Regions from separate parts of the Pseudoalteromonas sp. DY56-GL79 genome, predicted to be linked through region 3. Evidence: predicted binding sites of a transcription regulator. Region 3 holds the regulator's gene; each other region holds the start of a gene.
What was found. Region 3 encodes sigma-54, which starts transcription at its own class of promoters, with help from an activator protein. Its sites were predicted from a motif close to GTTGGCACGNNNNTNGNNT; they were not measured.
Positions count from the first base shown of each region.

Region 1: a site for sigma-54 is predicted at 7,186-7,204, ahead of glnA (glutamate--ammonia ligase). Genes of this name have one in related genera too.
Region 2: a site for sigma-54 is predicted at 4,941-4,959, ahead of NO992_RS01675 (LPP20 family lipoprotein). Genes of this name have one in related genera too.

Region 1 is NZ_JANHZS010000021.1:26,695-37,333, forward strand. It holds gene NO992_RS15800 (sigma-54-dependent transcriptional regulator) at 1-707, shown strand, start outside; gene NO992_RS15805 (PAS domain-containing sensor histidine kinase) at 694-1,989, shown strand; gene NO992_RS15810 (efflux RND transporter periplasmic adaptor subunit) at 2,139-3,389, shown strand; gene NO992_RS15815 (ABC transporter ATP-binding protein) at 3,413-4,135, shown strand; gene NO992_RS15820 (ABC transporter permease) at 4,162-6,618, shown strand; gene glnA (glutamate--ammonia ligase) at 7,263-8,669, shown strand; gene NO992_RS15830 (DUF4124 domain-containing protein) at 8,936-9,442, shown strand; gene glnL (nitrogen regulation protein NR(II)) at 9,981-10,639, shown strand, end outside.
Region 2 is NZ_JANHZS010000002.1:71,134-81,772, forward strand. It holds gene NO992_RS01640 (hypothetical protein) at 1-624, shown strand, start outside; gene NO992_RS01645 (SPOR domain-containing protein) at 611-1,216, shown strand; gene NO992_RS01650 (FlgO family outer membrane protein) at 1,271-1,852, shown strand; gene NO992_RS01655 (FlgO family outer membrane protein) at 1,867-2,520, shown strand; gene NO992_RS01660 (FlgO family outer membrane protein) at 2,531-3,172, shown strand; tRNA gene NO992_RS01665 (tRNA-Arg) at 3,504-3,578, shown strand; gene NO992_RS01670 (flagellar assembly protein T N-terminal domain-containing protein) at 3,689-4,885, opposite strand; gene NO992_RS01675 (LPP20 family lipoprotein) at 5,091-5,567, shown strand; gene flgN (flagellar protein FlgN) at 5,642-6,070, opposite strand; gene flgM (flagellar biosynthesis anti-sigma factor FlgM) at 6,063-6,386, opposite strand; gene flgA (flagellar basal body P-ring formation chaperone FlgA) at 6,459-7,166, opposite strand; gene NO992_RS01695 (chemotaxis protein CheV) at 7,307-8,239, shown strand; gene NO992_RS01700 (protein-glutamate O-methyltransferase CheR) at 8,255-9,088, shown strand; gene flgB (flagellar basal body rod protein FlgB) at 9,370-9,780, shown strand; gene flgC (flagellar basal body rod protein FlgC) at 9,783-10,214, shown strand; gene NO992_RS01715 (flagellar hook assembly protein FlgD) at 10,232-10,639, shown strand, end outside.
Region 3 is NZ_JANHZS010000006.1:49,994-60,632, forward strand. It holds gene tldD (metalloprotease TldD) at 1-891, shown strand, start outside; gene yjgA (ribosome biogenesis factor YjgA) at 1,235-1,753, opposite strand; gene pmbA (metalloprotease PmbA) at 1,890-3,239, shown strand; gene mgtE (magnesium transporter) at 3,308-4,666, opposite strand; gene NO992_RS05800 (HPr family phosphocarrier protein) at 5,389-5,658, opposite strand; gene rapZ (RNase adapter RapZ) at 5,659-6,525, opposite strand; gene ptsN (PTS IIA-like nitrogen regulatory protein PtsN) at 6,518-6,976, opposite strand; gene hpf (ribosome hibernation promoting factor) at 6,978-7,265, opposite strand; gene NO992_RS05820 (RNA polymerase factor sigma-54) at 7,295-8,794, opposite strand; gene lptB (LPS export ABC transporter ATP-binding protein) at 8,841-9,566, opposite strand; gene lptA (lipopolysaccharide transport periplasmic protein LptA) at 9,566-10,108, opposite strand; gene lptC (LPS export ABC transporter periplasmic protein LptC) at 10,098-10,639, opposite strand, start outside.

The sequences.
Region 1 (10,639 bases), on a different contig from region 3:
GTCATACCAAAGGCGCATTTACTGACGCCAAATCAGACCGTGCAGGACGGTTTAAATTAGCGGATCTTGGTACCTTATTTTTGGATGAAATCGGCACTCTCCCGCTTGCACAACAAAGTAAGTTGCTGCGAGTGCTAGAGTCTCGAGAATATGAAGCAGTCGGCTCAAGCGTCACTGAAGTCGCTGACGTGAGGCTCATCAGTGCAACGAATGCAAAATTAGAGCAGTTAATCGCTCAAGCAGAATTTCGCCAAGATCTTTTCTACCGCATCAATACCTTTACAATCGAAATCCCCCCCTTGCGAACACGTCCTGAAGACATTGAATTATTAGCGGAGCACTTTATCAAAACCCATGGTCAGCGGTATGGAAAAACACAATGTTGGCTTACACCCACAGCGCTAAATCAGCTAAAACTTTACGATTGGCCAGGTAATACCAGAGAACTTGGGCACTTGCTCGAACGCGCCGTGCTACTAACACAAACGGGTGAAATCGGCCCCGAGCACTTACATATGAGCACGCCTTCACAGCCAAGTGCGAATAATTCCATGTCGCTGCCACTCATCACATTGGAGCAAGCAGAACAACAACTGATTACTCAAGCTTTGACTAATACGGCAGGAAACAAACAACAAGCTGCTGAGTTACTGGGGATCACTAAGCAATCACTCTACCGACGCCTTGAAAAATATGCACTTATTTAAAGAACCCTTGGCGCGCTATTTCGTAGGTAAGTTTTTGCTACTCATCGCCATTGAAATTGCGGGAGTGTGTGTCGTCAGTTGGCAAATGGGGATTCGCATACCTATTTCCATGCCTCTACCTACCTTACTCTTAATCGTTGGCCTGATTGCCTGCCAAGGATTATTACTAAAACAGCTTTACAATCGCTGTAAGCTATCGTTTGAACGCTGTGGTTACCAAGCCGAAGCGTGGCTTAAGCGCGACTTTAGCCTAAAAGCCAAATCGACATTTTCTTCGGGCGTTGTCGCCCAGCTGCACAATCAGCTGAATGCGCTCTCCGATATGCTACAAAGTGAAAAAACCGATGAAGATATGCAATCTTTCCTCGTTGCTGAACTGATCAGTGTGTTAAATACCCCGATGCTTATTTTCGACCAACGTATGCAACTGTGCTTTGGCAATGACGCCTGCTTTCAACTATTTCAAAGGCCATGGCAAACCCTACGATATAGCCACCCAGAGGCGATAGGGTTAACTCCTTCTCCACAGTGGCATTTTATCGATATACAGAACAACAAGCGCTGGCAAGTTAGACACAGCACCTTTACTCAGCAGAGTCAGTCATATCATCTTGTCGTCTGTATCGATATTCAGCAAGCACTGCGCGATCAGGAGCTTCAAGCTTGGCAACGCTTGATCCGAGTGATTAGCCATGAAATAAGAAACTCCCTCACCCCAGTGTCCGCCATACTGGAACGCCTACAAACTCGCGCAAAAAACCCAAGGGATCACGAAGCATTTAATATCGTACTTGAGCGGTGCTTCCATTTGCAGGATTTTATCCATAAGTACAGCCAGCTCAACCAACCAATAAAAGTAGAGATAAAACGTCTGTCGGGGTTAGAAGTAAGCAAAACCGTTCAAGGCCTTTTTACAGATGTAGCGTGGCAAATTGAACTTTCTCCGGTCTACTTCCATGTGGACCCGACCTTGTTTAATCAAGTGCTAATCAATATTATCAAGAACGCCATAGAAGCGAGCCCCGCGGGCTCTGTGCTTACACTGAAGCTATATACCAAAGACAATATTGCTATCTTGGAGGTGCTTGATGAAGGTACCGGCGTTGCCAACCACGATAACTTATTTGTGCCATTTTACTCCACCAAACAAACGGGGGAAGGTATTGGCCTTTATCTTAGCCGCTATTTTGTCGAGCAAATGTCTGGCTCCATTAGCCTAAGCAATCGTCAGGATAAACAGGGAGCGATTTGCCAACTCGCCTTTCCTGTGCCACTAAACTGACCCAATATGCTCAGTCCAGTTTTTGAATTCTCACGTCCACTATCGGACCTTTCGGTAAAACAAAAACATTAAACACCAATAAAAACAACAGGATAAAATTTGGCATATCGTTTGCTCTCATTGGTTAACCGATTAAAGTAAGGTAACTGATGATGGACGTAATAAAACAAAAACAAGCAAAGCCGCTACAAAAGCTAGGGCTTGTTATCGCAATTCCCCTAGTGCTGATATTCGCTTGGCTTAGCCTTAAGCTATTCTCAACATCGGACGAGTTCAAATTACCAAGACAAACCATCATTGTTGGACAAGTTAAGCAAGGTGATTTAGATGTTAGCGTTGACGGCTATGGTGTGCTTCGCTCTAATAAACAAAAACTGATCACCACCCAAGACCCTGCCACCGTCTATGAAATCTTAGTACGCCCCGGTGGTGAAGTTCAGCCTGATACCATCATTTTGAAGATGCAAGACCCGGACCTCTTACAGCAATTAGAAAGTGCTGAAATGGAGCTGAACCGTCAACAAGCAAACTTTCGCAGACAAAAGCTCGCAAACCAGCGCGAGTTATTAATGGAAGTCGCCACCCTTGCCGAACTTACCAGTGAGCATCAATCGCTAGTCATGCGCCGAGAAGCTCAGCAAACCCTCAGAGACCAAGGAGTTGTTCCCGCCATTGATGTAAAAACCGCAGAGCTTGAAGAGCAGCAGCTGTCAGAAAGAGTACAGCTCCAACAACAACGTATAGAGCAGCTAAAGCTATTACATTCGGAAGATTTAACCATCTCGCAAGAACTGATCAACCAAGCTCAGTCTCTTTTCGCCCGGTTAAAAGAAAGAGAAGCGAAACTAACAGTCCGAGCAGGTACAGAAGGTGTGTTGCAACGGCTCGCAGTTGAACTTGGACAAAGTGTTGTGGCCGGCCAAGAACTTGCTCAAGTTGGCAGTACCAACGACCTTCAAGCGCTGGTCAGAGTATCTCAGTCTAAGGCAGAACAAATTCAGGTAGGTCAATTTGCTATGGTCAATACACGCCGCGAACAAGTACCAGCAAAAGTCACAAGGATCAGCCCGCAAGTACAAGAGGGCACCATTGAAGTTGAGCTCACTTTTGTCAATGGCGTACCAGACTCTGCGCGCCCAGAACTTAACGTAGATGCGCAAATTAGCACACATCAGCTGAAGAACGCATTGTATGTTGAGCGTCCAAGTAACACCCAGTCACACAGCCAGCAAACGCTCTTTGTGTTAGACAATGACATCGCAACCCCTCAGATAGTGTCGTTTGGTATAGATGCAGGAAAATTCTTGCAAATTGAAAGCGGTGTCACCCCAAATCAGCAAATCATACTCTCTGATACAAGTACTTATAAAAACGCTAAACAAGTACGGATCATTCAATAATAAATCATCATTAGGATACGATTATGAAAGAAACTATTTTAACCATGTCAGGGATCACCAAAGTTTTTAGTACCGAAGAAATGGAAACTCATGCATTGCGTGGGATTGACTTGGAAATATATAAGGGTGATTTCGTGTCAATTTGTGGCCCTTCTGGATGTGGTAAATCTACCCTGCTGTCAATTCTTGGTCTGTTAGACATGCCAACAGATGGTAGCTATAAAATTGAAAATCTTGAGGTTAGCCAATTAACTTTGGCGGCTGCGGCACATATTCGAAACGAAAAAATTGGCTTTATCTTTCAGTCATTCAACTTAATTGATGAACTGACAGTCTACGATAATATCGCGCTGCCATTGCGTTATCGTAAAACTCCGATGAGCAATGCCGATATTGATCACGTTGTAATGAGCTGCCTAACAAAAGTAGATATGGCACACCGCGCAAAACATCGCCCAAACCAGCTTTCAGGTGGGCAACAGCAAAGGATTGCTATTGCCCGCGCACTCGTCGGCAACCCCGCATTACTGCTTGTTGACGAACCTACAGGTAACCTTGACTCAAAAAATGGTGATGCCGTTATGGACATGTTGAAAACGCTAAACCTAGAAGGGACAACATTATGTATGGTGACGCACGACCCTAGATATGCCGATATGGCGACACGCAAACTACACCTTCTAGATGGCAAAATACTGGCCCCCCAAACACACACTAACGCCAACACAGTCGTTGACACGTTTTAGTTCATGATGGAAGCGAGGAAAGTAATATGCTTGTCAAAGACATGAGTGCCAGTCTGTACTCTCTGAGTAAAGTAAAAGTATTTACCATCACGATTATCTCTACGCTTGCGCTCACACTAGGTACGCTCGTGGCGATGTTTAATTTAAACTTTACTATTCTCTCTGCGCCGTTGCCTTACCCCAATGCAGAGCAGCTTTACGTTTCAAAAGCAGTGCACTATATCAAGGATAGAGTGGAGTTTGATGATTTCACTCCGATACCTATGCTGCTTGAGATCTATGAAAATGAAAAAACGCCGGAGTCGCAAACCGCCCTATTTGGCTATTCCGAAGAGGTGATTAGAAGTAAAGTTGAAACGCCGCAAGTCAATACCACTTACACCACCCCTGAATTTATGCCGATGCTTGGATTTACTTTTCACTTAGGTCGTGGACCGAGCGCAGACGAAGGCCTTAATTCAATGCAGCCAATCGCGGTATTGTCCTATCAAGCTTGGCAAAAATATTATGGTCAAGCAGCCGATATCGTCGGTCAATCGATTCAAATAGACCAAGTAAATTTTAAAATCATTGGTGTGCTATCGGAGCAAAATCGCGAACCTGAAATGCTTACTCCGGGTCGTCTGACTGACGTATGGTTGCCTTGGGATTATTATTCATTCCAACGCCGCGATGCGCAGCACTGGGGGATCACCGGTCCTAATCGACACGTGTTGATTAAAAAAGCGGGGGCGGTAGACATTCCCACTATCAACCACCAGCTATCCACGCATTACAACAGCCGTTTTAAAACCCAAACAGCCAGCTCTTCTTTCTTTGATGATATGACCATTACGTTGGAGCTGTTACCGCTGCGAGAAAAAATCCACGGTGATAGTGCCAGCAAAACTATTTGGCTACTTTTAGGCGCACTTTGCCTGCTACTCATTGCTTGTGCCAACATTGCTAACCTTATTCTAGCCAGAGCAGTAAATCAGCAACGTGATATGGCTATCAAGGCTGCACTTGGCGCTGGACGCGGCCACTTATCTCGGGGCATATTTATCGAACTCTTAATCCTCACAAGCAGCGCCGCGATGCTTTCCTTCGCGGTGAGTGAATTATGCTACTACTTACTTAGGCTGGTAGCTGCTGATAGCCTACCTGGCGTACTCAACCTCAGCACAAATTTCATCACGGTTGCCTTGTGCTTAATTCTTGCCGTGTTATTGGCATCGCTCGGTGCATGGCTTGTGAGCAAACGCATTAACTTTAAGCAGCTCAATAGCCAACTCCAAAGCAGCGGAAAAGGCACTGGGATCCAAATCAAAACAGAAACCCGAAAAGCCTTAATTTTTAGCCAACTATTTCTAGCCAGCCTATTGTTACTCGCTTGCTCGCAAACTTTTATCAATGCATGGGGATTACTCAACCAATCTCCTAATTTCTCAACCTCTGAACGCTATGAGGTTGAACTCAACCAACTTGTAGAGCAACGTCCAGCCCGTGAACAAAGAGATGCATTTTATGCCGAGCGCAGACAACAATTACTAGATGTTACCGCTGCGCTCAAACAAAACCCACAATTCAAAGCGGTCAGCTTAACTACTGGCACACCGATTGAATTTGGACTCAGTACCTTTCTTGCAACTGATTCAGGATTCCAGACGCAGTATTCAGTGTCTGGTAACATCGTTGATGAATCTTACCTGCCACTGATGGAGATTAGTCTGCTACAAGGCCGCAATTTCACCACTGAAGAAGTGAATAGCCAATCAGCTGTGCTTATTGTTAATCAAGCCTTTGCAGAACAACTTGCGCCACAAGGAGACGCTATAGGTAAACGCTTTTATTGGCTCAATGGCCGTCGTAATGTTCAGTATGAAATCATAGGTATTAGTGAAAATTTAGCCATTCCAGATAAGCCTGATACCGCTCGCATGTGGGCTGTGGACAGACTGTCAGCCTATACACCAGCGTTTATTATTCAAACGCACACAGGGCAGCAGATACTTCCCCAATCCATAAACCAGACCATGGCGCAAATATCTAAACGCTGGCGCGTTGCTGAAATTCAACCTTTGTCTCAACAGCTATCTAACTCGCTCGCAATTCACCAAGTTGCAGGTTGGGCTGCGCTATCTCTGGCAACCATCACCTTACTTATCGCACTAATTGGCATATATGGCGTACTCAATTACGGTGTTTCTATGCGTCGCTATGAACTCGGAGTGCGTATGGCAATTGGTGCGTCGCCAAAAAGTATTGTACTTGGATTACTAGGAGAAAATACTAAAGTTATCTTTACGGCTCTTGGATGTGCGACATTTGCAACCGTTGCAGCGATGGCATGGCTGGCAAACTCGGAGGTCATGTTTAGTGTCTCCCTGCTTGGATTCGTATTACCACTGTCGCTTATCATCGGAATTACCGCTGCAACAACTGTATTAGCCGCCAGCGGGGTTATTACTAAGCCCGCGTTATACTCGCTGAGAAGTAACTAGGGCCTGTTTACCTTTCAAGTTTGTTTTTGCAGCAGTTTGATTGGTATTTGTACAAGGCAGAGCCTGCGTAGCATAGTTATTCTATGTGAGTCAGGCGATAACACAGTAGAAATGCTAATCAAGCGCTGCCCTTTGGGTTCACCTGAGTGCGCTTTGTTCATTGTTGCTCAACTTTTGCCTAGATTACTAGGCGGCAAGTCGAGCGTCGCGACCAAAACACACTCAGGAGAACAAAAATCAAACAGCAAAGATCAACAGGCCCTAGCCTGAGCTTCGATAAAGTCAACTCCCTGAAGGCATGGCGTCTCCCTCAAGGCGCCTTGCTTTTTTTATTAAAACACGACCCCTGATCCCAGCTATCACATTAAATTAATTTTTGCTTTGTTGCACTTCATAATCTATACCAATACTCCAAACACTTACTCGAAGATAAAGTGACTATCACAGGGAATCGCTTGCACCAACATTGCGCACCATAATGAAACATTTACGCACCAAGTTAGTGCAACAAGCTAATCCCTAAATTTCCCAAAAGTTAAAAATCAATACTTATCAAAAACTTAAAAACATGGCACAGATCAAGCTTATCTGTGTGCAATTGCAGTACATTGCAGCAAAAAATAACCCAACGAGTCGGAGGACACATGTCACAATCGGTTTTAGATTTTATTAAAGAGCACGACGTAAAATTTGTTGATTTACGTTTCACAGATACAAAAGGTAAAGAACAACACGTATCGATCCCACATCATCAAGCCGATGAAGACTTCTTTGAAGACGGCAAAATGTTTGATGGCTCATCTATCGCTGGTTGGAAAGGCATCAACGAATCTGACATGGTACTTATGCCTGATGCAGAAAGTGCAAAGCTAGACCCATTCGCAGAAGAAACAACGCTTATCGTTCGTTGTGACGTGGTTGAACCAAACACACACCAAGGTTACGAGCGTGACCCACGTTCAGTAGCTAAACGCGCTGAAGAGTTCATGCGTTCAACAGGTATTGCAGACACCGTATTATTTGGTCCAGAGCCAGAGTTCTTCTTGTTTGACGATGTTAAATTTAAAACTGACATGTCTGGCTCTATGTACAAAATCGATGCTGAAGAAGCAGCTTGGAACTCAGACAAGCACTACGAAGGCGGCAACACAGGTCACCGCCCTGGCGTAAAAGGTGGTTACTTCCCAGTAGCACCGGTAGACTCGTCTAATGATTGGCGTGCAGCTACTTGTTTAGTACTTGAAGAAATGGGCCACGTTGTTGAAGCGCACCACCACGAAGTAGCAACTGCTGGTCAAAATGAGATTGCGACTCGCTTTAATACTATGGTGACTAAAGCAGACGAAATCCAAGAGATGAAGTACGTTATCCACAACATGGCTCACCTATACGGTAAGACAGCAACCTTTATGCCTAAGCCAATCGTTGGTGATAATGGTTCAGGCATGCACTGCCACCAATCACTTGCTAAAGACGGCAAGAACATCTTCGCAGGCGACAAGTACGGCGGTCTATCTGAAGAAGCGCTTTACTACATTGGTGGTATCATTAAGCATGCTAAAGCAATCAATGCATTCACTAACCCAGCAACAAACTCTTACAAGCGTCTAGTACCAGGGTTTGAAGCGCCAGTTATGCTTGCATACTCAGCACGTAACCGCTCAGCATCAATCCGTATCCCTGTGATCCCATCAGAGAAAGGCCGTCGTATCGAAGTACGCTTCCCAGATCCTGCGGCTAACCCATACCTAGCTTTCGCAGCCCAGCTGATGGCTGGTCTTGACGGTATCCGCAACAAGATCCACCCTGGTGATGCAATGGATAAAGATTTATACGACCTACCAGCGGAAGAAGCAGCAGAAATCCCAACTGTTGCAGCATCACTTGATGAAGCGCTTGCTTCTCTAGATGCTGACCGTGAGTTCTTAACTCAAGGTGGCGTATTCACTGACGACCTAATCGATGCATATATCACACTTAAGTCGAAAGAAGTTGAAAAATTAAACATGACAACTCACCCAGTTGAGTTCGAAATGTACTACAGCGTTTAATCGCTAACCGACTACTACGCTCAATACTGCCGTATTGAGCTTGTAGAGCCAAAACTCATTATGCGTTTCTGGCACTCTTAATCATATGTGTTCTCAAGCCCGTTGTTACGGGCTTTTTTGATGCAATTCAAAAACTTAAAGAAAGTCGCCTTTATGTTGTCATTATGGGAATTATTCATTTGCAACTCGCAATTCCAACTGCGCTATACTACAGTATGAACAGTAGTTTGCTCTGGAGATTTGTGGTGCGTCAGTGGTTTCTTATAATGTCGGTTAGCATGACGCTAGCCCTAACAAGCATTGATGCTGCAGCAGAGTCCAATCCAAAAATCTATCGCTGGAAAGACAAAAACGGCCATTGGGTCTATTCGGATGTACCGCAACCTGGCTCGAAAGAAGTCAAACTCAATGCCAGCGCCTTAACCATGCCAAGTGTTGATACTAAAATTCTCGAGCAAACGGATACAACACCAACGATTCAATATACAGCTAAAATCACTTCCCCAGCGCATGAGCAAACAATCCGTGATAATAGTGGCAGCGTATATGTGACGGGCACCATTGAGCCTAGATTTACCCAAGGTTTAAGCGTGCAACTCTTTCTCAATGGAACGGCCACAGGGCCAAAGCAAACGAATACTCAGTTTGCTTTGCGTGGCATTGATCGCGGCGAGCATTCTGTGGTTATGAAAGTGTTTAATCAAAAAGGTATGTTAGTCGCCCAAAGCGATGCTCATAAGTTCTTTTTGCACCGCAATACCGTGAATAATTAAAGCGATATTGCTTACCTACACTGACTTTCAACCAGTAGTTGCAAACATACTATGCTCATTTCCTCTGGTATTGAGGAAGCCAAATTCGACATGTCATTGTGTTCAATCCACAACCTTTGCTCACCAACCTGAACTTGATAGTAGACCTCGGCCTTTGTTCGCAATAAATATTTATCTCGCCAGTTAGGTTGGACGACCCGCATCACACCTGTAAGGGTGGCTTTCTCGCCATTCGTAGCTCGATGTACACTCGCAGCTTGAGGAGGAAAGCAGTCACCCTGTTCGGTAACATACTTAGCGCTTTGAAAGTCACACCCGCTCATGCAGAGCGTGACAAAAAGGCTCCCCCCACAGACACGAGCTAGATGTATTTTTTGACACAAAGCACTAAGACCTTAAAGTTGGCATGCTTTATTAATAACAAGTTTAGGATACGAGTTCGAAAACCCCTAGTTTCTGAGCTTAGGTAATAATTTACTTCAATGGATGCAAAGCTATGCTATTCTCATTGCACCACATTGGTGCACGGTGAACATATATGGATCAACATAACTCGATTGACTTGGATAAAGTTTGGCAATCTCTCTCAACCGCGATTTTAGTGCTCGATCAAAATTTAATGATCCACTATGCCAATTACAGCAGTAGTGAACTGCTGGGACTCAGCACTAAACGGCTTGTTGGACTGGCGATTGATAGTGTGTTTAATCATCATCATATAGACCTGCCTCGGCTCTCTAAATACGTGCTACAAGATGGTGTAGACTGCCAGCAACACAGGGTAGACGTGGTATTCGTAGATAATCGTGTTGCGACACTAAGTCTGCATGCCAGACGAGTTTACCTTGCAGAAAAGGCGTATATTTTAGTGGAATGTCGCCGTGTTGATGATGCCCTGCGTTATGACCAAGCATCCAATCAAATGCACCAATTTCAGGCAGCTCGAAACCTCATTCGCGGTCTTGCCCATGAAATAAAAAATCCACTTGGTGGGATCCGCGGTGCGGCGCAATTATTGCAGTACGAAACTGATCAACAAGAACGGGAAGAATGTGCCACGCTCATTATTGAGCAAGCAGATAGATTGCGCGAGTTGGTAGATAGATTACTTGGACCCAATCAGTTACCACAAAAAGAGCCGTGTAATATCCATCAGTCGTTAGAATCGGTGATTAAATTAACCACCTTGGAGCGCGA
Region 2 (10,639 bases), on a different contig from region 3:
AACGATGGCTTTTCATTCACTCCAAGACCCGGTCATATTGAATATGTTGAAATACCATTTGTAAACTCGTCGGAAGTTGAAGGTATTGTTGAAATCAATGAGGGTACTGAGCGCCGACCTGCAGGGTTCACCACCGTGAGTTTACTTGATGAAACGGGTAACGAAGTCGCGCGCACTCAAACGGCATATGACGGCTACTATGTATTTACTAGTTTGAAGCCAGGGACTTACCGTACAGCGATAAGTGATGCGAAAAGGCTCGCGGTAGCCAGTACTCAACAGATAGAAGTGGAGTTAAGTGCAGAGGGAGACTTGCTGCTTGATGTAAATCACGAATTACAACGACAGCGTGCAACCACGCAAGAGTTTGCTGTAGTTGGACGCTTCAAGACATTAACGATATTAAAAGTGTATGCGGCGATTTTGGCTAAGCGTTATCCCGCGTTATTAAGCGGTGGTTTTGGGTATGCGCAACAAGAAGGCGACGTCACTTATTTACTTATATTAAGAGATGACGCCACGCAAAATGCGGCAAATATTTGCCAAAATCTACTTCCCTTCAAAGTTTCTTGCGCGGTGGAAGCCTTAACTATTTATGAAAGAGAAAACAATGCAATCAATTAAGTGGCATCTCATTATGTTCAGTTTCGTTGCGCTAAGTGGTTGCCAAGCAACTGCGAGCAAGAGTCAACTTGACTCATTACAAATGAAGAAGCAGCTATCTTTATTGGAACAGCAGGTAAGCACCTTACAACAAGAAGTTGAGCAACTCAGAGCGCTAAAACAGCAGGTTGCTAAGTTTGAAGAAGTGCAGGAAGATTTAGATGTTATTGCGATGCAGCTATCAAATTCGCTTGCAAAGCAAAAGGATGCTGAGCTTTTAGCAGAGCAACCCGAGCAAGTGATAGAGCAAAAAACAAAGCCCACCGAGAAACAAGAACAGCCTGTCGAGATAGCTGAATTCGCAATTCAATTGGCCTCTACAACGGAATATACCAAGCTTAGGCAAACCTACGAGCAACTCAAGGATAAGTTACCGCAAGACTTTGCAACAAGCGAAGTGAATATCGAGCAAATAGATATTCAAAATACCAAATATTATCGACTCAAATTAGGTGCATTTACAGATAAGGCCTCTGCATACAAAGGTTGTCAGCAGCTTAAGCGTGCAGGTTTAAGCTGTTTGGTTAGCCATTACACCAGTCATCGACTTTAAAACTTGGTGCGTATTTTGCATTTTATCCAATAAGTTTATCGTGGGCTTGGTGAAATGAAATATCTAGCACTCATAGTGATTATGTTGTTGGCGGGGTGTACAAACAGCCAACAGGTCGGCAAAAGAGAAGCGACCCAGCAGCAAGAAATCTTACCTGACGTAGATGGGTTTGGCGCTCAGTTAGCCGCGGAACTTGGGCAGTATGTACGGCCGTTCAAGCCGAATTCAACGCTTGCTGTGACGAGCTTTTTTAAGGCTAATCAGCTGGATGATACCGTTGCTGGGCAAGGTTCAGGCTTGAGCGTGGCCTTGCAAGAATCCCTCATGACCCATTTAAGTCAAATGGGGGCAGATGTCGTGGAATATCGACTCAGAAACGCTTTATCTTTACAAAGTTCTGCCGATAGTATGTTAAGTCGAGAATTGAATGTGCTGAATCAGCGCCAGAAAATTGACCTCGTGGTGGTCGGGACAATCGTAGAAAGTCGAGATACCTATTTGGTCAATGCGCGGCTGGTTGATACGTTACATAATCGAGCCGTTTCAGCCGCATCAATCAGCATTCCTAAAGCTGTGATGTGGGGTACGGAGCGTGTCACAAATCGTGACGGTCAGATTATACGAAGCCAATATTAGTGGAGATGAAAGTAATGAAAAAAGTATTAAGTTTGGTTTTGCCGCTTTCATTGATGGTTGGCTGTGCTCAGAGTAACTTTTTTGCGGTGGATAATGCTCAGGCTGAGCCCGTGCGTAATGGCTTTGAGAAATCTTCGATGTATCAAAGTAACCCAAACGGTATGAAACAATTCTCTGTTTCTCAGCAAATGGCTGGTAAAAATGTCACTCACTATGTCCAGTCTATAATGCAAGACATGGTTGCAAACTTGAAACACGTGAATGAGAAAACACCGGTAGCAGTGACAAGCTTTGTATTTTTAGATAAAGAATTTGATAAAGGTTCCTTGCTGGGTAACCAGTTGGCTGAAAGCTTTATCCATGAGCTTCATGCATTTGGGATCCCTGTTGTGGACTTTAAAACAACAGACTATATCCGGGTGACACCTGAAGGCGATTTTATTTTTAGTCGTGACTTTTTAGAGCTATCTGACGACCACCCTTTTTTGTACGTGCTAGGTGGTACTTTGGTGAATCATCAGGGCGGAGTTATGGTTAATGCCAGAGTGGTTGGGCTTAGAAGTAAAAGTGTCGTGGGTTCTGCTCAAGGGTTTTTACCGCAAAACGTAGTTAACGCCCTACAAGATGGTGCGGCATACGATGGCATTCGTATAGAGCGTGCGAACTAATTCGGAGGCGATGATGAAAAATGTAGTGCTATTCGCGACGACACTCGCATTACTCGGTGGTTGCGAAGTGACAAATCAGGCGACTCCTGAATCTACAGAAACGCAGCAATCCGATATGGAAATATTATATGCCATGATGGAAGAGCAAGAGCGTAATGAAGATTCACAAGCGGCGATATCGCAAGATATTGGCTTCGTTAGCTATCGTCATCGCAAAGAAATTGCTAACTACGCCAATCAAATTGCGTTGGAGCTGTCAGATACGGTGTTAGGGCAAAAGCCCGAGTCGATAGCGGTAGCTAGTTTTGTTAACTTTAATGAATCATTAAGGGATACAAACCAGCTAGGAAACCAATTGGCTGAGTCTTTAATGCATCAAATGCAAAAGCTGGGTTATCAAGCATTAGACTTTAAAGCATTGGGGAAAATTGAAGTGACATCTAGTGGTGATTTGACTTTTTCGCGTAATGCAAGTCGCTTGAAAAACACTCAATCTCCCAGTCATTTGCTCACAGGCACTATGGTTTACCGTCCACGAGGCGTGGAGGTGAACGCAAGGTTGTTAGAGTTTAATACTAACTTAGTGATCGCAAGCACGGTGGTGACTATCCCGTATTTTATCCTTGATGATCAGGCAACCGCTTCAAGGTAGTACTTCAAATAGCGTTTTTTAGAAGAAAATACCGTTTAGGTTTTATTAAACGAAGAACTATCCTACTTCTTATTCACACCTCAAGCGAAGTAACTGATAGCGCAGTAGTGGGTCTTAACTGCTGCGTATTCACCTACTGAACCACCTCATTTATTAGCGCGAATAAATTGACTATTAATCTTTAAAAGTTCATTAAGATCAGTATACTAAAGCGAAGTCACTGAGATGCAGTACAACAGAGAATCGACAACTCTCGACTTCATTGGTATTAAGTACCGCAGATCCCGCTAGTGAAGGTCAAAAAAGCGACTGTTATCTGACTTTAGAGATTGTCCCCATAGTTTAATGGATAAAACAAGGCCCTCCTAAGGCTTAGATGTAGGTTCGATTCCTACTGGGGACGCCATTGGTATTCATTTCTGTGTGGAATGACCAAAGTAAATGGGAGGTGGAAGCATGATGCAGAGGGGATAAAGTCATCGAAATTCTTGCCTTTTGCTGCAGAAAGACTCTGCCTTACAATTCAAACTCATTTTCAGTTTCTATTTGAATTTCAACCAAATCATTAATTTGCACATTGTGAAGTGGGCGATTACTGATATTTACCGCAATGGCATTTTGAGCGTTCACTTGGATCACTTGCAGCTTATTAATGGTTTTAATTTGATGCATAAATATTTTACCATCGACATTAGTCAGCGGATTACTATGTGCTACGTTAAGGATCTGGCCATTCTCTAAGCCATGCATGCGGCCCAAATTAATAACGACTTGTTCATCATCGATATGTAGGATTTTGCCATTGGTAGGTAAGCAGGCGACCGCTGCGTTTAAATCAGTTGCGATTTGTGTCAGCGTGGTTTGGATCTCATCAGCATAATCTGTCTGCCAAAAGCGCTCACTGTACACATCAATTAATTTGGTTTTCTTAAACGGCCACACGCCTTGAGTGGCATATTGTTTTTGCCACACCCTTTCATGAGAAAGTGCATCAAACAGCGCAAAGTCTACCTTGAAGCTTCTTAAGTATTTATCGCTTTGCCAAAATGCGAGGTCACTATTAAGTTTATCGACACTAGCAACATCAGTTATTTGACTCAGTAGTACAAATTGGCTGTTGGTATTTGCTGTAATGGTCTCGATTAGCTGTTCATTATAATCAAAACGCTGACTGAAAAAGCGGCTAACATCTATAGTCTGTGCAAAATAGGGAACGGGTTCTAAGCTCGACTTTTGTTCAGTCATAGTCTGGTATAGGCGCTCGCTCACCGCTTTATTTACGTCAAAAATTTGACCTAAAGTTGCTTGATGTTTATTTTTTAACTGGCTTTGTGTGACTGCAACCTGTTTATTGTATGCACTAGTTGGGCACTGAGCACTTTGTGGGGTAATATCGATATGCAATGTTACTTGCCATGAGTCACCGACTTTTGCTTCAGCAATCACGTTGGCGCTCTGGATTTCGGCATTTGAGCGGATCTTAAGTTGATCTTGGGTGAGCACACCATCGGTGACGGTTTGTACACTACTCACAGAAGCACCAGAAAACAGCAATGCTTGTGTGATGGCGTCGTTTACGGCCTTTCTTTTGGCTTTTTGATGATCGCCATTTTTAACGTCAGCCATGCCGGTAACTTCAAACCATTCGGCATAAGCAGGATTAGTTAAGGTGATACACAACAGTGATAGACTGATCGTGAATTGCTTTTTCATGTTTAAATGCCCAGATAAAAAACTACTCTTTAACTCAGCAATACCTGTGCCAAATTTTGGCAAGGTTCGTGCATAATCATAGATCATTAAAGTTAATTTTTATTTATTGCCAATACTCGATGAAACCACAACAATCCTTGCGAGACTAAGATGCTGGGGAAGTGTTAAATTTTGATTGGTATTTATTGTAGCGGAGTGAGGTGAAATGCGTATCACTAATTCTATCAGTGCAGTTGTTATGGTTTGCTCGCTAGCGGGACTCAGTGGCTGTTCAAGCCTCGTTGATAAGCACATTGAATATGAAACAGTACAACCGGAAACTTTTCCTGTTTTACGTGCTGTGGGGTACGCGCCTTTGAGTGCTCAGCCGGGTAAAACTGCGGGTGAGAAGCAGCTAATGGCTATTAAAGTCTCAAAATTAGAAGCGTATCGTGAATTGGCCGAGCAACTGTATGGCCAGAATTTGACATCTACTATTACGGTAAAAGGGGCGGTTGCGCAAAACGACGGCCTTAAGAGCCAAGTAAATGGACTCGTTCGAGGGGCTAAGGTGCTGAAAAGTTACGCTGTTGGTGATACTTACACGACGGAATTAGAGCTTGATATGAAACGCGTTTATGATTTGTATATTACTCAAGTCAAGCCGCAGAAAATTAAGAAGATATCTTATAGTTTTAAGTAAGCACTCATCACATGTCGCTTACTTAATATGCTGCATTTCGGTTGTTCTTCAATACTGAAATATGATTGGCGTGGCTACGCCTTTAGGTTACGTACTAACTCACTGTCGCTACTTTTAACACTACCATCCTGACCATATGTAATCGAAGTTGGTGCGCCAATTAAGATCCCTTTTAATTCACGTGTGCTTACATTCGCCTGATGAGCAGTTTTAGCATTGATTTCATTTTTGGTTTGGCATTCACTGAGTAGTGCTCGCACTTTAGTAACGAGCGGGGCTACTTCATTGTGTTCAAAGACGTGAGACTCTGTTTTTGACAATTCATTGTCGAGCTTTTGCAGTTTTGAAATGAGAGTTAGCTTTTCACGAGCGATTTCTTTTAAGTTGTCGCCACGCCGAGATGCAAGCTCGTCAAGCTCACGCGCCAGAAGCTGGGTCATCGCTTCTAGCGTTGAGATTTGTTCAGAAAGTTTGTGGTGGCAAAGCCGAACCAAATCATCCATATATTTCGAACTCAAATGCAGCTATGTTTTTGGCGAGTTTTTCCGCGTCAACTTGGTACTTGCCTTCTGCAATCGCTTTTTTCAATTCTTCGACTTTCTTGTCGTCAAAGCCTGATGATTGCTGCGCTTTTTCGTTGACTGTTTTCAGCTGTTGCGCTTGTGGAGTCAGACTGACTGAATCCGCAGCTGCTTTTGGTGTAGCTGGTGATTTAACTGATGCGCTGTTGGCATCATTTCTTTGCAATTCAGCTTTCTGTTGCTTAACATTATTAGCAACGGATGTAGACTGATTCTGACCGTTAACTTGATTAACCATGATTGTAGACCCAATAAAATTATACTCTCAGCCTTGTTATCGGCGTTTAATAGTATTACTTTAGCAAATTTTTTATAAATTCACCTCTACTGTTTCCACTTCTATTACTCTAGCACGTAAGGTTTTGCCAGAGCGAGAGTTTTTAATATTAATCAGTTCACCACGGTTGCCATCTTGCTGCGCTTCTCCTTGAGTTTTGATCACGAGTCCACCTGATTTAGCAATAATCGTCACAGTATCGCCTTTGCAGACCATGCAGATATGGGCTTGAGTAAAGGCTTGGCCTTCTCTTATATTACGTTTGCTGCGACTACCTATTAGTATCGACTTATCTTCAACATAAGAAACTCTGCGAAAACGTTTTGGCTGATACTCTATTTTTACATCTTCATCTTGAATAACACGGCCTTTTTCTAACATGGTTGCGCTAACTAATATGGGGAAGAGGTGATCGATACGTACGTGGACGTATTGAGTCCAGCTGAGGGTATCGTTGCATCTAATTTGTACTGTCACTTGAGTATCAAAAGGCGGAGCCATCGCTGTACTATATTGCAACGGTGACTGACAATCCCTTGCTGGAATTCTTGAATCAAGTGGTATAGCAGTCAGTGACAGCTGACTATCGGGATCCTGCTCTACATTTGGTTCAACAAATTCTATTGCGCTTTGTTCTAAAGTTTTGTTGTCATATTGCTGACAATAACCATAGTCAACGCCTATAAAATAAGCGAACAAACAAAAAAACTGAATGTAATGGGTTTTTTTTAACAAACTCATGATGTTTCGACTATGCTTATGGGGTGAAACAAGGTATAAAGATTCTGCTTTAATAACTGCACCTAATCAAGGGTGGTAAACCATATCAGAGTCGAAGCAAAGATCGTTCCGATTAGCGGTTTATACAGTAGGAGATTGAAATGGCAGGTATTTTAGACTCGGTTAACCAACGTACACAGCTGGTTGGACAAAACCGTCTCGAGCTATTACTTTTTCGACTTCAAGGTCGACAGCGCTTCGGCATTAATGTTTTCAAAGTCCGAGAAGTGCTTCAATGTCCAGCATTGACAAGCATGCCCAAGTCAAACCCGCTTATCCGAGGGGTTGCTCATATTCGAGGCCAAACTATATCCGTAATTGATATGTCACTTGCGGTAGGTGGACCTCCTATTCAAGATATTCGTAACTGTTTTATTGTGATTGCAGAATACAACCGTTCAGTCCAAGGTTTTCTAGTCAGTGCAGTAGAACGCATTGTGAATATGAACTGGGAAAAAATAATGCCACCGCCATCAGGGGCAGGTCGTTATTCCTATTTGACAGCGGTTACAGAAATTGAAAACGAGCTAGTTGAAATATTGGACGTAGAAAAGATCCTTAATGAAATTTGCCCAATCAACACAGAAGTCAGTGCTGATATTGTCTCTGATGGTGAAATGCAAAAAGATTTAGGCGAACGTATTGTATTTATTGCTGATGACTCTGCGGTTGCTCGTAATCAGGTCAAACGTGCATTGGAGCCACTAGGTGTTCAGACTGAGCTTGCGAAGAACGGCAAAGAAGCACTTATCAGGCTTCGCGAAATTGCGGAAATGGACTGTCAAAATAATGTCACCGAGCGAGTAGGGCTATTAATTTCTGACGTTGAAATGCCGGAAATGGATGGTTATACGTTAACGGCTGAAATAAAAGCTGATCCAAAATTAGCGCCATTGCATGTGATACTCCATACTTCACTGAGTGGCGTATTTAATCAGGCTATGATTGAGAAAGTGGGCGCTGATGATTTTATTGCTAAGTTTAACCCAGATGAATTAGCTTCAGCGGTTAAAAAATGGGTTCATTGTGATTAAAGCTGGTGGTAGCACTTGGAAAATAAGCATTTAGAGCAAAAAGAGTACGACCAATTTAGAACCTTTTTGGAGCAACAGTGCGGTATTGTACTGGGTGACAATAAATTGTACTTGGTCAAAAGCCGGCTTGCTCCTCTGATGGCTCGCTTTGGTGTGGAAACACTTTCGTCCTTAGTAGCTAAAACACTCAGTCCCCATGAGCGGCAATTGCGTGCCGCTGTGGTGGATGCGATGACAACGAATGAAACACTTTGGTTTAGGGATACTTATCCGTTCGAGCTAATTAAATCGAAAATCTTACCAGAGTTTAAAGACTTGAGACGCCCTGTTAAGATTTGGTCGGCGGCAAGTTCATCAGGACAAGAGCCATATTCAATCGCGATGTCTGCGAGTGAATATGTGAGTAAAAGCCCTGGTGCGCTGAAAATGGGTGTTCAGATTATCGGTACGGACATTTCTAATACAATGCTGGATATGTGTAAGAATGCTGAATATGACGCGCTAGCGTTGGCGCGGGGGTTATCGCCTGAGCGCAGAAAGAAGTTTTTTATGGATAGTGGCAATGGAATGGCTAAGGTTGTTGAACCGATCCGTAAAATGGTCAGTTTTAGACATTTAAACCTGCTAGATTCTTATGCATTGATGGGTAAGTTTGATGTTATTTTCTGCCGTAACGTCCTGATCTATTTTTCACCTGAAGTGAAAGCCAAAATCATTTCGCAATTTGCTCAGTCGTTAAATCCTAATGGTTATTTGTTTTTAGGTGCGTCAGAATCAATGGCGGGTTTAAGTGACGACTTTAATATGATCCGTTGTAATCCTGGGATTATATATCAGAAAAAGACTTAATACTCACATATAGCGGCAGGGACGTTCGCTATAGTTAGGTATTGAATATTTGTACGCAGTCGCAGTTCCAATGACTACTTTCATCAACCTTGGATTTTCTAAGTTCAACCGCCGACTCTTCAGACGCTTCCTCTTATTTATTTCACTCCTCAATATTGGCTCAAGTTTAACTATTCCAAAAAATATAATTTAACATATTGAAATTTAATGAATAAATTGAATTTCAAAACTGGCCTAAAGATTGCTTTGTCATACTTGAGTCAATTTTTTGGAGTCAGATAATGGCAATTAGTTTCGATAAAGCGTTGGGTATACATCAGCATACTATGCTGCTTCGCTCACAACGCGCTGAAATTCTAGCAAGCAATATCGCAAACGCAGACACTCCAGGATACAAAGCTAAAGATATCGACTTTGCTAGTGCTTTGAAAGCGGCAAAGACAATGCAAAGAAGCGGCAATGATATGGTTAGAACAGATGCAAAACACCTCACTGGTGGTACCAAAATGAGTAATTCATCTGAGCTATATCGTTCGCCAAATCAAGCAGATACAGGTGATGGTAACTCAGTTGATATACAAGTGGAACGAAACTTGTATGTACAGAATGCATTAGAGTACCAAGCCAGTTTGCAATTTCTTGGTGGTAAGTTCAGTAGCCTTAAGAAGGCACTCGGCGGACAAGGGGCATAATTATGAGTTTATATAACGTTTTCGATATTGCGGGTTCAGGAATGAGCGCACAGAATGTGCGACTTAATACCACCGCAAGTAATATCTCGAACGCAAACTCAGTGAGCTCTAGTCAGGATACTGTGTATCGCGCTAGACACCCTGTATTTGCCGCTGAACTTTCCAAAGCTGCAGCTTCCCAGAACAATGTTGCGGGATCTTCAGTTGGAGTAAAAGTCTTAGGTGTGGTTGAGAGCGACAAGCCGCTTCAAGTTGAATACAACCCAAACCACCCAAGTGCTGACGCAAATGGCTACATTTATAAACCGAATGTGAACGTGGTAGAGGAGATGGCAAATATGATTTCTGCTTCTCGCTCTTACCAAACCAATGTTCAAGTTGCAGATGCTGCAAAGCAAATGCTTAGCAAAACATTGCAACTAGGCCAGCGCTAAATTGGGAGTAACAGCTGATGAGTAATAATGTAAATGCCACTTCTTCAACGGGTGTAGATTCACTCTACTGGGATAGGCAAAAGCAGGCCGAGGAGAAAAAGCCCAGAGATGAGCTATCGCAAGAAGATTTCTTCTCGCTGCTTACTCAACAGCTCTCTTTCCAAGATCCAAGTAAGCCTGCGGACAACGATCAAATGATCGCGCAGATGACAAGTTTTACTATGGCCGAGGGGATCTCAAAGCTAAATGAGAATTTTGACTCGTTGGCTGCATCAATGACTTCTAACTCGGCGCTTCAAGCATCAACGCTGATTGGTAAGAAAGCATTACTCGAATCAACGACGTTAGAACATGGTGACGATGCACTTACAAAAGGTTCTGTGATTGTACAGGAACCAGTTCAGAATCTATCAGTGGGTATCTAT
Region 3 (10,639 bases):
AATTGCTCGGTACTGCTTGAGAAAAATGGTCGCAGAGAGCGTGGCAGTGCCGGTGGGGGGGCGCGTTTAGATTATGGTTACTTTAAAGAGTTAGTAGACGGTGCACCGAGATGGGTGCAGTTTGCCAAAGAAGCTGTACGCCAAGCACGCGTGAATCTTGACGCCATTGATGCTCCGGCAGGTGCGATGCCTGTGGTGCTCGGTTCAGGTTGGCCGGGGGTTTTGTTACACGAAGCAGTTGGACATGGCCTAGAAGGTGATTTTAACCGTAAAGGTGCCTCTGCATTCAGTGGCAAAATAGGTGAACAAGTCGCTTCGAGTCTTTGTACTGTGGTGGATGATGGCACGATAGCCGACCGTCGTGGCTCTTTGAATGTGGATGATGAAGGTACGCCAGCGGCATACAACGTACTGATTGAAAATGGTATTTTGAAAGGCTATATGCAAGACAAGCAAAACGCAAGCTTAATGGGCGTGGCGCCTACAGGTAATGCGCGTCGTGAGTCTTATGCCCATTTACCGATGCCGAGAATGACAAATACCTACATGCTTGCGGGTGAGCACAGTCAAGAAGAGATCATTCGTAGTGTAGATAAAGGGATTTTTGCTAGTAACTTTGGCGGTGGTCAAGTGGATATTACCTCCGGCAAATTTGTATTCTCAGCGTCTGAAGCCTACTTAATAGAAAATGGTAAGATAACCCAACCAATTAAAGGCGCAACGCTGATTGGCAATGGCCCAGAGGTGATGAAAAAGGTCTCTATGGTAGGCAATGACCTTGCACTTGATAGAGGCGTTGGAGTATGTGGTAAAGATGGTCAAAGCGTCCCTGTGGGAGTCGGCCAACCGAGTTTGAAGATTGACGAAATTACTGTCGGTGGTACAGCGTAATACTACCTACGATAACTAGGGCCTGTTGATCTTTGCTGTTTGATTTTTGTTCTCCTGAGTGTGTTTTGGTCGCGACGCTCGACTTGCCGCCTAGTAATCTAGGCAAAAGTTGAGCAACAATGAACAAAGCGCACTCAGGTGAACCCAAAGGGCAGCGCTTGATTAGTATTTCTACTGTGTTCTCGCCTGACTCACATAGAATAACTATGCTACGCAGGCTCTGCCTTGTACAAATACCAATCAAACTGCTGCAAAAACAAACTTGAAAGGTAAACAGGCCCTAATCATAAGCAAAAAGGCGCATCAGCGCCTTTTTATGTTGTATCAGAGCCACAACACTGCGTTACGGCATAATTGCTTCTTTTAAATACTGAAACAGCTCTTTGTAGGCTTTGCCTGGCTTCTCAGCTTTTACTTCTTTACTTGCTTGGCGCGCCATCTGGCGCATTTTTTGACGCTCAAGTTCAGGATACTTATCCAATAGCTCATTAATCTTGCTATCTCCTTTGGCAATCACTTCATCGCGAATAAGCTCAATCTTGTTCAGCAATACGTCTGCTTTATTGTTCTTATTTAGCATCAAATCCATCGCAGCCTGAATATCTTCGACATTTGGAGTACTACGCAATGTCTTCGCAATGTAGTTCATATGACGACGGTAAGCATCTGTTTTAGCACGTATCCTATCCGCAACAGTCATGGCCTCTTTAAGCTCGTCCGTTAGAGGTAACTTCTCACGCTGCTTCTTGGCAAGCCCTGCAATTTCACAGCCTAGTTCATGCAACTCTAGCGCCTCGCGCTTAAGCTCGCTTTTTGAAACGTAAATAATCTCTTCTTCGGTCGTTTGCTCGTGTTTAGCCATTGGTCTTGTCTATACTAGTAAATATTAAGGTCTCTAACATTAGAGTATACCACAATTGATCACTACAATAGTTAGTAGCTGTGATAGCATATTAACTAATATGTTTTAGTTAGACGAGCGAGCGGATAAGGTATCTATGACTCAACCTCAACAACACCCAATATATAATCAAATTGATGATGTGAAAAATGCAGTTGCCGATGTGTTAGCGCATGCTAAAAAACTAGGTGCAACCTCGGCAGAAGCGGCGATGTCTAGCACCTCTGGTCTGTCTGTAAGTACACGAATGGGAGAGGTTGAAACCATTGAGTTTAATCAAGACGGTGGTCTTGGTATCAGCGTTTATGTGGGTAACCATAAAGGCTCAGCATCAACAGCGGATCTGAGTCCTGAAGCTCTGCGCTCTGTGGTTGAAAAAGCCATAGATATCGCTCGATTTACCTCGGATGATCCCTGTAATGGTGTGGCGGATAAAGCCTTGCTAGAGATGTCACCAACAGATTTAGATCTTTTCCATCCTTGGCAAGTTTCTCCCGATGAAGCCATTGAGCAATGTATAGCTGCTGAAAAAGCAGCGTTAGAATTCGATCCTCGAATCGTGAATTCTGATGGCGCGAGCTTATCGAGCCACCAAGGGATCCGTGTATATGGCAATAGCCATGGCTTAATTGCAGGGTTCCCACGTACCAGACACAGCCTGAGTACTATGGTGATTGGTAAAGAAGGTGAGCAAATGCAACGGGACTCTGCATATACGTTATCTCGCGTGCACTCGGAGCTAAAATCCCCTGAAGAAGTTGGTTTAGAAGCGGCGCAATCAACGCTGGCAAAATTAGGCAGTCGTAAGGTATCAACGCGTAAAGTGCCAGTTATCTTTCGAGCGGATATTGCTAACAGCTTATTTGGACACTTAGTATCAGGTATCGGTGGTGGTGCGCTATATCGCAAGTCTAGCTTCTTATTGGATTCTTTAGACACACAGATTTTTAATCGCTGCGTAAACATTGAAGAGAAGCCACATTTACTAAGAGGACTTGCTTCGAGTCCTTTTGATAGTGAAGGTGTAAAAACCATCGACCGAGAAATTATCACAGATGGCGTGCTTAATACTTACTTATTGGCAAGCTATGCCGCACGTAGAATGAATATGCAAGCGACAGGTCACGCAGGTGGGATCCATAACTGGTTAGTAAAACCAACACACGACGATTTAACTAGCCTACTTGCGTCGATGGGCACCGGTTTGTTAGTCACTGAACTTATGGGGCAAGGTGTTAATACGGTAACTGGTGATTACTCAAGGGGCGCTGCTGGTTTTTGGGTTGAAAATGGAGAACTTCAATATCCTGTAAGTGAAATTACGATTGCTGGTAATTTAAAAGATATGTTTATGGGGATTGAAGGGATTGGCGGTGATATTGAATGTCGAGGCGCAGTACAAACCGGCTCAATATTACTCAATACTATGCAAATAGCGGGCGAATAACTCTCCCTCCTCAGTTCAAGAAATGCTGGTTTTGACCAGCATTTCCCGCTATGTAGACTATGTTACTGCTACACTAATAACCAAGTGGCGGTGCCAAGGAATGCAAAGATCCCGACAATATCAGTAACCGTTGTTAGTACCACACTACCAGCTAGCGCTGGATCGATATTCATTTTCTTTAACATAATTGGAATACTGGCTCCCGCGATACCTGCAGCGACTAAGTTCATAAACATCGCGAAGGCAATTACAGCACCGAGTGTAAAATCCCACTGCCATATAGCAATAACCCCTGCGATCAAGACAGACCACAGCACGCCATTTAAGGCACCTATCGCCAGCTCTTTACCCATTAAAAACTTTTGGTTAGTCTGGTTAATATGACCAAGGGCAATACCACGGATCACTAAGGTTAGCGTTTGGCTACCGGCAACGCCACCCATACTTGGTACTATGCCATTTAACACCGCGAGAATAGGTAAAATATCCAGAGTACCTTCGAAGAAGCTTGCAACAAACGCTGCCATTAAGGCGGTTAACAGGTTAATCCCAAGCCAAATAGAGCGGCGCTGGCTACTTTTTAGAACTGGCGCAAAGGTGTCTTCTTCATCTTCAAGACCTGCCATACTTAACAAGCTGTGCTCAGCATCTTCACGGATGACGTCAACAACGTCATCAATGGTGACACGACCAAGCAAATGGGCGTTATCGTCAACTACAGGAGCTGAGATCCAGTTATGACGCTCAAAAAGCTGCGCCACTTCAGATTCATCCATGGAGATAGGGATCGTTTCCTTATCTTCATCCATCAAGTCTCGAACCATACTGTCAGGAGACTTAGTTAATAAGGTATTGACTGGCAGCGTACCTAAAAAGCAGTTGTCTTTATCAACTACATACAACTCGTCCGTACCGTCTGGCAATTCGCCTTTAAGACGTAGATATCTAAATACAACTTCTAAGGTAACATCGGGTCGAATAGTGACCGTGTCGGTGCTCATTAGCGCACCGGCCGAGTGCTCCTTGTAGGACAATGCTTGTGTCGCACGTTCTCTATCTTGGCTATCCATCGCACCAATAACATCTTGGTAGACGGTATCAGGCAGGCTTCTCAGGACATCACCAAGGTCATCGTCGTCCATGTCTTCTGTAGCGGCAGCAATTAGCTCCGGCTCCATCTGGGCGATGATCCCAAGTCTTACGTCCTCTGACAGTTCCTCTAAAACATCCCCTTGGATATCTGGGTCAACGAGCTGCCACAGCATAGAGCGAACTTTATGAGGAGATGATTCTAAAAGCAGTGCTGTATCACAAGGAGCTGTTTCTGCGAGCATACGCCTAACTTGAACAAACTGACCACTGTTTAAGGCTTTAGTTACCTTTTGGAGTTGTTCCAGTGTGTAGTCTTGTTCAAATACTTCAGGCATAGGCATCCTTTTTGATAATAATGTTGGCTAACGTGATGAAGTTAACCCAATTCATTTACTTTATCGCAGAAATCAATTTCTTAATTTGAATTTTATTCGTGTTGTTTCTGCTGGTGGGTTGCTATCGTTAATACACGTTAAAGGTGTACGCAACGATAAAATAGGATTTTCTCGGCAACTCGCTTTACTGCACGAAAGAAACCTAAATTGGTATTACAGTGTAACTCAGTTTATTGGGAACTACCAAGGTTTACGCTTAATTATGAGAGACTTATTATACCAATTCGCTTAATTAAGTGATCTATTTTGAGGCGAGAAAATCTTGTCGATAACACGGCGAAAATTTTGCTATTTAACCTGAGGTTTGGATAAGGAATGTTCCAACTCATTGTTGCTAAAGCACAACTTAGTTTTTTCCTTGTTTAGCCAGCAAGTTTTAGGGAAAACAAGGCGAATTTACGCACCAATAGCTGGCTATTGGAAGTGAATTCAACGCAGTTAGCGCTAAAACTGGCTGCTAGAAAGGCATTAATTATCCGCAGCTCAGGTTATTTAGTTGTTCTAAATGAAAAATTTTTAACACAGTCAGCGTCAGATTTGCTCCTTCAAATTGAGCAAGTATTAAGACTAATTGGTATTATACCAGTCTGGTTACGGAGGGGGAGATTAGCAGGGAATAAATGAATCGGGCCTTAGTGCTATCTGGGCGCTAGTAACCCAAGTTACTCGGATTCATTAAATTTATTTTCTATTAGTCCACCAATGGCGTCTAGTGCATACTGAGCATCGGGACCTTCACAAACCACTCGTACTTCTTTTCCTTGGCTGCTTTCAAGTAACAACAGCGCTAGTACGCTGTCAGCAGCAGCACTTTTGTCTCCTTGATATAAGGTCACTTCGGCATCAAATTGGGTCGCTAATTGCGCAAGAACCGTCGCTGCTCGAGCGTGCAGGCCGAGCTTGTTCTGGATTAAAAACGTATCTTCTAACATTTAACCCTCTTGCTCACGGTGGCGAATTTTGACGTTGGGATGGGTTTTTGCAAATCGCTCGCCAATGGTTTGCGCTAAGTATACCGAGCGATGTTGTCCACCAGTACATCCTATTGCGATCGTTAGATAACTGCGATTATTACGCTCTAAGTGTGGTAACCAAGTTTGTACAAAGGTTTGGATCTGCCAAGTAAACTTTTGCACGATGCTGTGACTCGACAAATAGTCTTTGACTGGCTGATCTAGGCCAGTTAGCGGCTTAAGCTCAGGCTCCCAATGTGGGTTGGGCAAAAAGCGCGCATCAAAAACGTAATCCGCTTGTTTTGGGATGCCGTGTTTAAAGCCGAAAGATTCAAAGGTAATAATGAGTTGTTTGTCTTTCTTACCTAAGATTTTTTCGCGGATATCTTCCGCAAGTTGATGAACGCTCAGGCCTGTAGTATCAATGAGAAAATCAGCGCGTGTGATCAACACGTCTAACAATTCCCGTTCTTTCTTTATCGCAACATCTAATGGAAGATTATGTAGTGAAAGAGGGTGCAAACGGCGTGTTTCTGAGAAGCGTTTTATCAGGGTTTGATCGTCACTGTCTAAATAAAACAGGGTAGGTTTGGCGAAACCAGGCAAGTATTCAAGAATGTCATTAAACTCGTCCTGTTCTTTAGGCAAGTTTCTAACATCAATACTGACTGCAATTTTATTATAATTGTCGGAAACGCTGCGGACTAAAGACGGCAGTAAATTGACTGGAATGTTATCTACACAATAGTAGCCTAAGTCTTCCAATACTCGAAGCGCTACAGATTTACCAGAGCCTGAGCGGCCACTGATAATGATAAGCTCGAGTCCTTTTTCTTCATCACTCATCAAGTTCACCTTGGATCACTGCATATAACTCGTCATCACTTTTTGCTTGCCTAAGCATTTTGCAAAAAGACTTGTCTTTGAGTGTATCAGCAATCGCCGCTAAGGTCTTCAGGTGCTGTTGATTATCACCTTCGGGTACGATGAACGCGACAAAAATATCGACAGGCTGCTTATCTATGGCTTCAAACTGGATCCCTTGCTCGCTAACAAGCACCATTGCAAGGATTTTATCCAAACCTTCAAGTCTACCATGAGGAATGGCAATACCTTTACCGATCCCTGTGCTGCCTAATTTCTCTCGCGCCATTAAAGCGTCTAAGATAGCATGCTGACTGGTATTTGGAATTTGGCTATGAGCCAGTTCGCTGATGTATTCTAAAATACGTTTTTTGCTATTAAAAAGGACCGCAGCTTTACTGCAGTCCTTGTTCACCAATTCACTTAATTTCATCTTAGTGTCGAGTGAGCTTCTCTTTGTGTTTAATAACTTGACGATCTAGCTTGTCGATAAGGCCATCAATTGCGGCATACATATCTTGATGCTCTGTTGATGCAAATAGCTCGCCGCCGTTTACGTGTAATGTTGCTTCTGCTTTTTGTACTAGCTTCTCGACATCAAGGATCACATGCACGTTATTGATATGATCAAAGTGCCTTTCTAGCTTCGCAAACTTGTTGGTGACATAGTCTCTTAATGAGTCAGTAATTTCTACATGGCGACCAGTTAGATTTAGTTGCATAAGCATTTTTCCTTCTTGGTTTTTACGTCTTATATCAAGCTTTTACGCTGATTTGACGGTGGAATGGCTAGGGATTCACGATATTTTGCAATCGTACGTCTCGCTACCTTAATTCCTTGCTCAGCTAAGATATCTGCAATTTTGCTGTCACTCAATGGTTTCGCGGTATTTTCTGCAGCTATCAGCTTTTTGATAAGTGCTCTAATTGCTGTAGAAGAGCACTCACCTCCATTTTCTGTACTTACATGGCTAGAGAAGAAGTACTTCAGCTCAAATATTCCCCGAGGTGTATGCATGTATTTTTGTGTTGTCACACGGGAAATTGTGGACTCATGCATCTCAACCATTTCAGCAACATCATTTAGCACCATAGGGCGCATTGCTTCGGGGCCATGTTCAAAGAATGCCTGTTGTTGTTGCACAATGCAATTGGTAACTTTTAATAAAGTATCATTTCGGCTTTCTAAGCTTTTAATAAACCACTTCGCTTCTTGTAAATGTGAGCGAATAAACTGACTATCTGTACTGGATTTCGCTGTTCTAGACATCGCAGCATAATGGTCGTTTACTTTTATTTTAGGCATAGCATCAGGATTTAGCTCTACGACCCAACGACCTTTTACTTTTTTCACCGATACGTCAGGGATCACATATTCAGGCTCTTCATGAATAATGCTTGCCGCTGGTTTTGGGTTAAGACTATGAATTAACGTCATGACCTCTTTGAGATCGGCTTCTTTAAGGCGTGTTTTCTTAGTCAAAGTTCGATAGTCACGGCTGGCAAGCAAGTCGATATGCTCTGTCAGGATCATTTTCGTTTCGGCAATCCATGGCGTATCTGGGGCGAATTGATTTAGCTGAATACACAAGCATTCTTGTAAACTACGCGCTGCGATACCGACAGGATCGAAAAGCTGAATACGTTTGAGCACGGCTTCGACTTCATCCAGCTCAATAGGCTCTTCGCTACTCTCATCATTAATGCTTTCTAAAATGTCTTCGCAAGACAGTGTTAAAATGCCTGACAGGTCGACCGCTTCAATAATCGCAATCGCAATCGCTCTATCTGTTGGACTAAATGGTGTCAGCTCAAGTTGCCACATGAGATAGTCGTGGAGAGATTCAGAGGTTTCCCCTTGATAAACATTATCGTCATCGGGAAGTGGGCCTGAGCTTGCAGCGGGCGCTGCACTCATATACTCGTCCCAAGTGACATCCATGGCGAGGTCATCGCTCACCGTGTCTTTGCTCATGGCTGTATCTGAGTCTATCTCATAGTCACTAACCTGCACTTCATCGCTTGAATCTTGATTGTCGTCAGCACTGCTCTTTTCTTGACTGTGTTGGTCAGTGTTTTCGCCGTCAGTATTATCACCTTCTTCCACTTCCAACAATGGATTGCTGTCTAATGCTTCTTGTATTTCTTGTTGCAGATCCAATGTACTAAGCTGCAGCAAGCGAATGGCTTGTTGCAGTTGTGGAGTCATTGTAAGTTGCTGCCCCATGCGCAGCTGTAATGATTGCCTCATGTATCTCTAACAATCCTTTTTAACAGTTATTAATACTACGTCTTAACTATAGCTTGAATTGTTCGCCTAGGTAGACATCTCTTACGGTTTGATCTGCCAAAACATGTTCTGGCGTGCCTGCAGCGATTAACTCACCATGTGAAACGATGTAGGCTTTTTCACATACGTCCAGTGTTTCTCTAACGTTATGATCGGTGATTAGCACACCGATACCGCGGTTTTTTAGGTGCTCTATGATTGTCTTTATATCTAACACCGAAATAGGATCAACACCAGCAAAAGGTTCATCTAACAGGATAAACTTAGGGTTAGCGGCTAAAGCGCGAGCAATTTCTACGCGTCTTCTTTCGCCTCCCGACAATGCCATGCCCTGTGAGTCGCGAATGTGTTGGATATTAAACTCATCCAGTAACTCGTTTAGTTCAGCTTCTCTTTCAACTTTAGATAAGTCTTTTCGAGTTTCTAAAATCGCCATCAAATTTTGATAGACCGTGAGTTTTCTAAAGATCGAAGACTCTTGCGGTAGATAACCAATACCAAGTCGCGCGCGGCTGTGCATTGGTAGCAAAGTGATATCTTCGTCATCAATCTGAATAAAACCTTTGTCGCTTGGTACTAACCCTACAATCATATAAAAGGTCGTGGTTTTACCTGCGCCATTCGGGCCCAATAAGCCTACAATGCTGCCAGCTTGAACACTTAAGCCAACATTTTTGACGACCTGGCGGCCTTTATAACTCTTTGCTAGACCAGTTGCTTTGAGCTCGCTCATTAATTGTTACCTTCTTCCTGCGCTTTTTTATCTTTTGCGTCTTTTTTGTCATCAACAGGAACAAGGATGGTTCTTACACGGGAATCTTCTTGGTCTGAGCGCTCAGCACTGATCAGTTGCTTTTCAATGTCATAGGTGATGACCTGAGCATTGATTTTTTGCCCAGTTTGATTGATTTCCGCATCGCCAGAAATGACTAAGGTGCCTTTCGCAACGTCGTAGCGAATTTCGTTTGCTTTGGCTTCTAGCAAATTACCATCAGGTTGACGTTCGCTGAAAATAGCTGGGCTGCCAGTTGCAACAAGCAGTTGCTTGTTAGTACCAAGCTCCGCGCGGCGATGGACTTCTAGGCGATCGGCATTTATTTTTCTGTTGCCATGAATAATAACAACATTCTGTTCAAAAATACCGATGTTGCTTTGCAGTTGAGCTTGCTGACGGCCAGCATCAATAATGACTTCATTTTGTTCTGCAGCAATTACTAGAGTAGAACTTGCAAGCAAGCCGATGAAAACTAGTTTGTTAATGATTTTACTGGTCATAATAAATTGTCTTTGTGTGGTTGATGAGTTCGATCACTTGCTTTTGTAGATCCGCATGCAGTCCTTTACCCGTGATCCTAAGACTAGGACCCGTGATAACGACAGGGTGTTCCGACTTCATCAATTTTTGCTTAATTTCAACTCTTACATTATCGGCATTGATATCGGTGATCATGGCGTTAGGCGTTAAATTCTTTGCCAGCACATTGCCCTCTAATATCAAGGTATTGTTTTCGTACAGTGTTGCTTCTAATGCACTTATTTGCCAATTTTGCTCACCGTTATATAAGGTGAAAATAGGCTTTTCAAAGTGACTAAAGCCAAGATCTTGATACAACTCCATCTTATCAGCAGTTACCTGATAGTTTAATAAGCCATTTTCACTATAGGTCGTTTGCTGAAGTGTGGTTGCAACATAATCGGGCTTAGCTAACGGTTCATCTTCTTTTGCTGAGTCCGCCTCTGATGGATTAAACATGGGCGACCACATCCATACCATTATTGAAGCGAAAACAATGAGTAAGATGACAC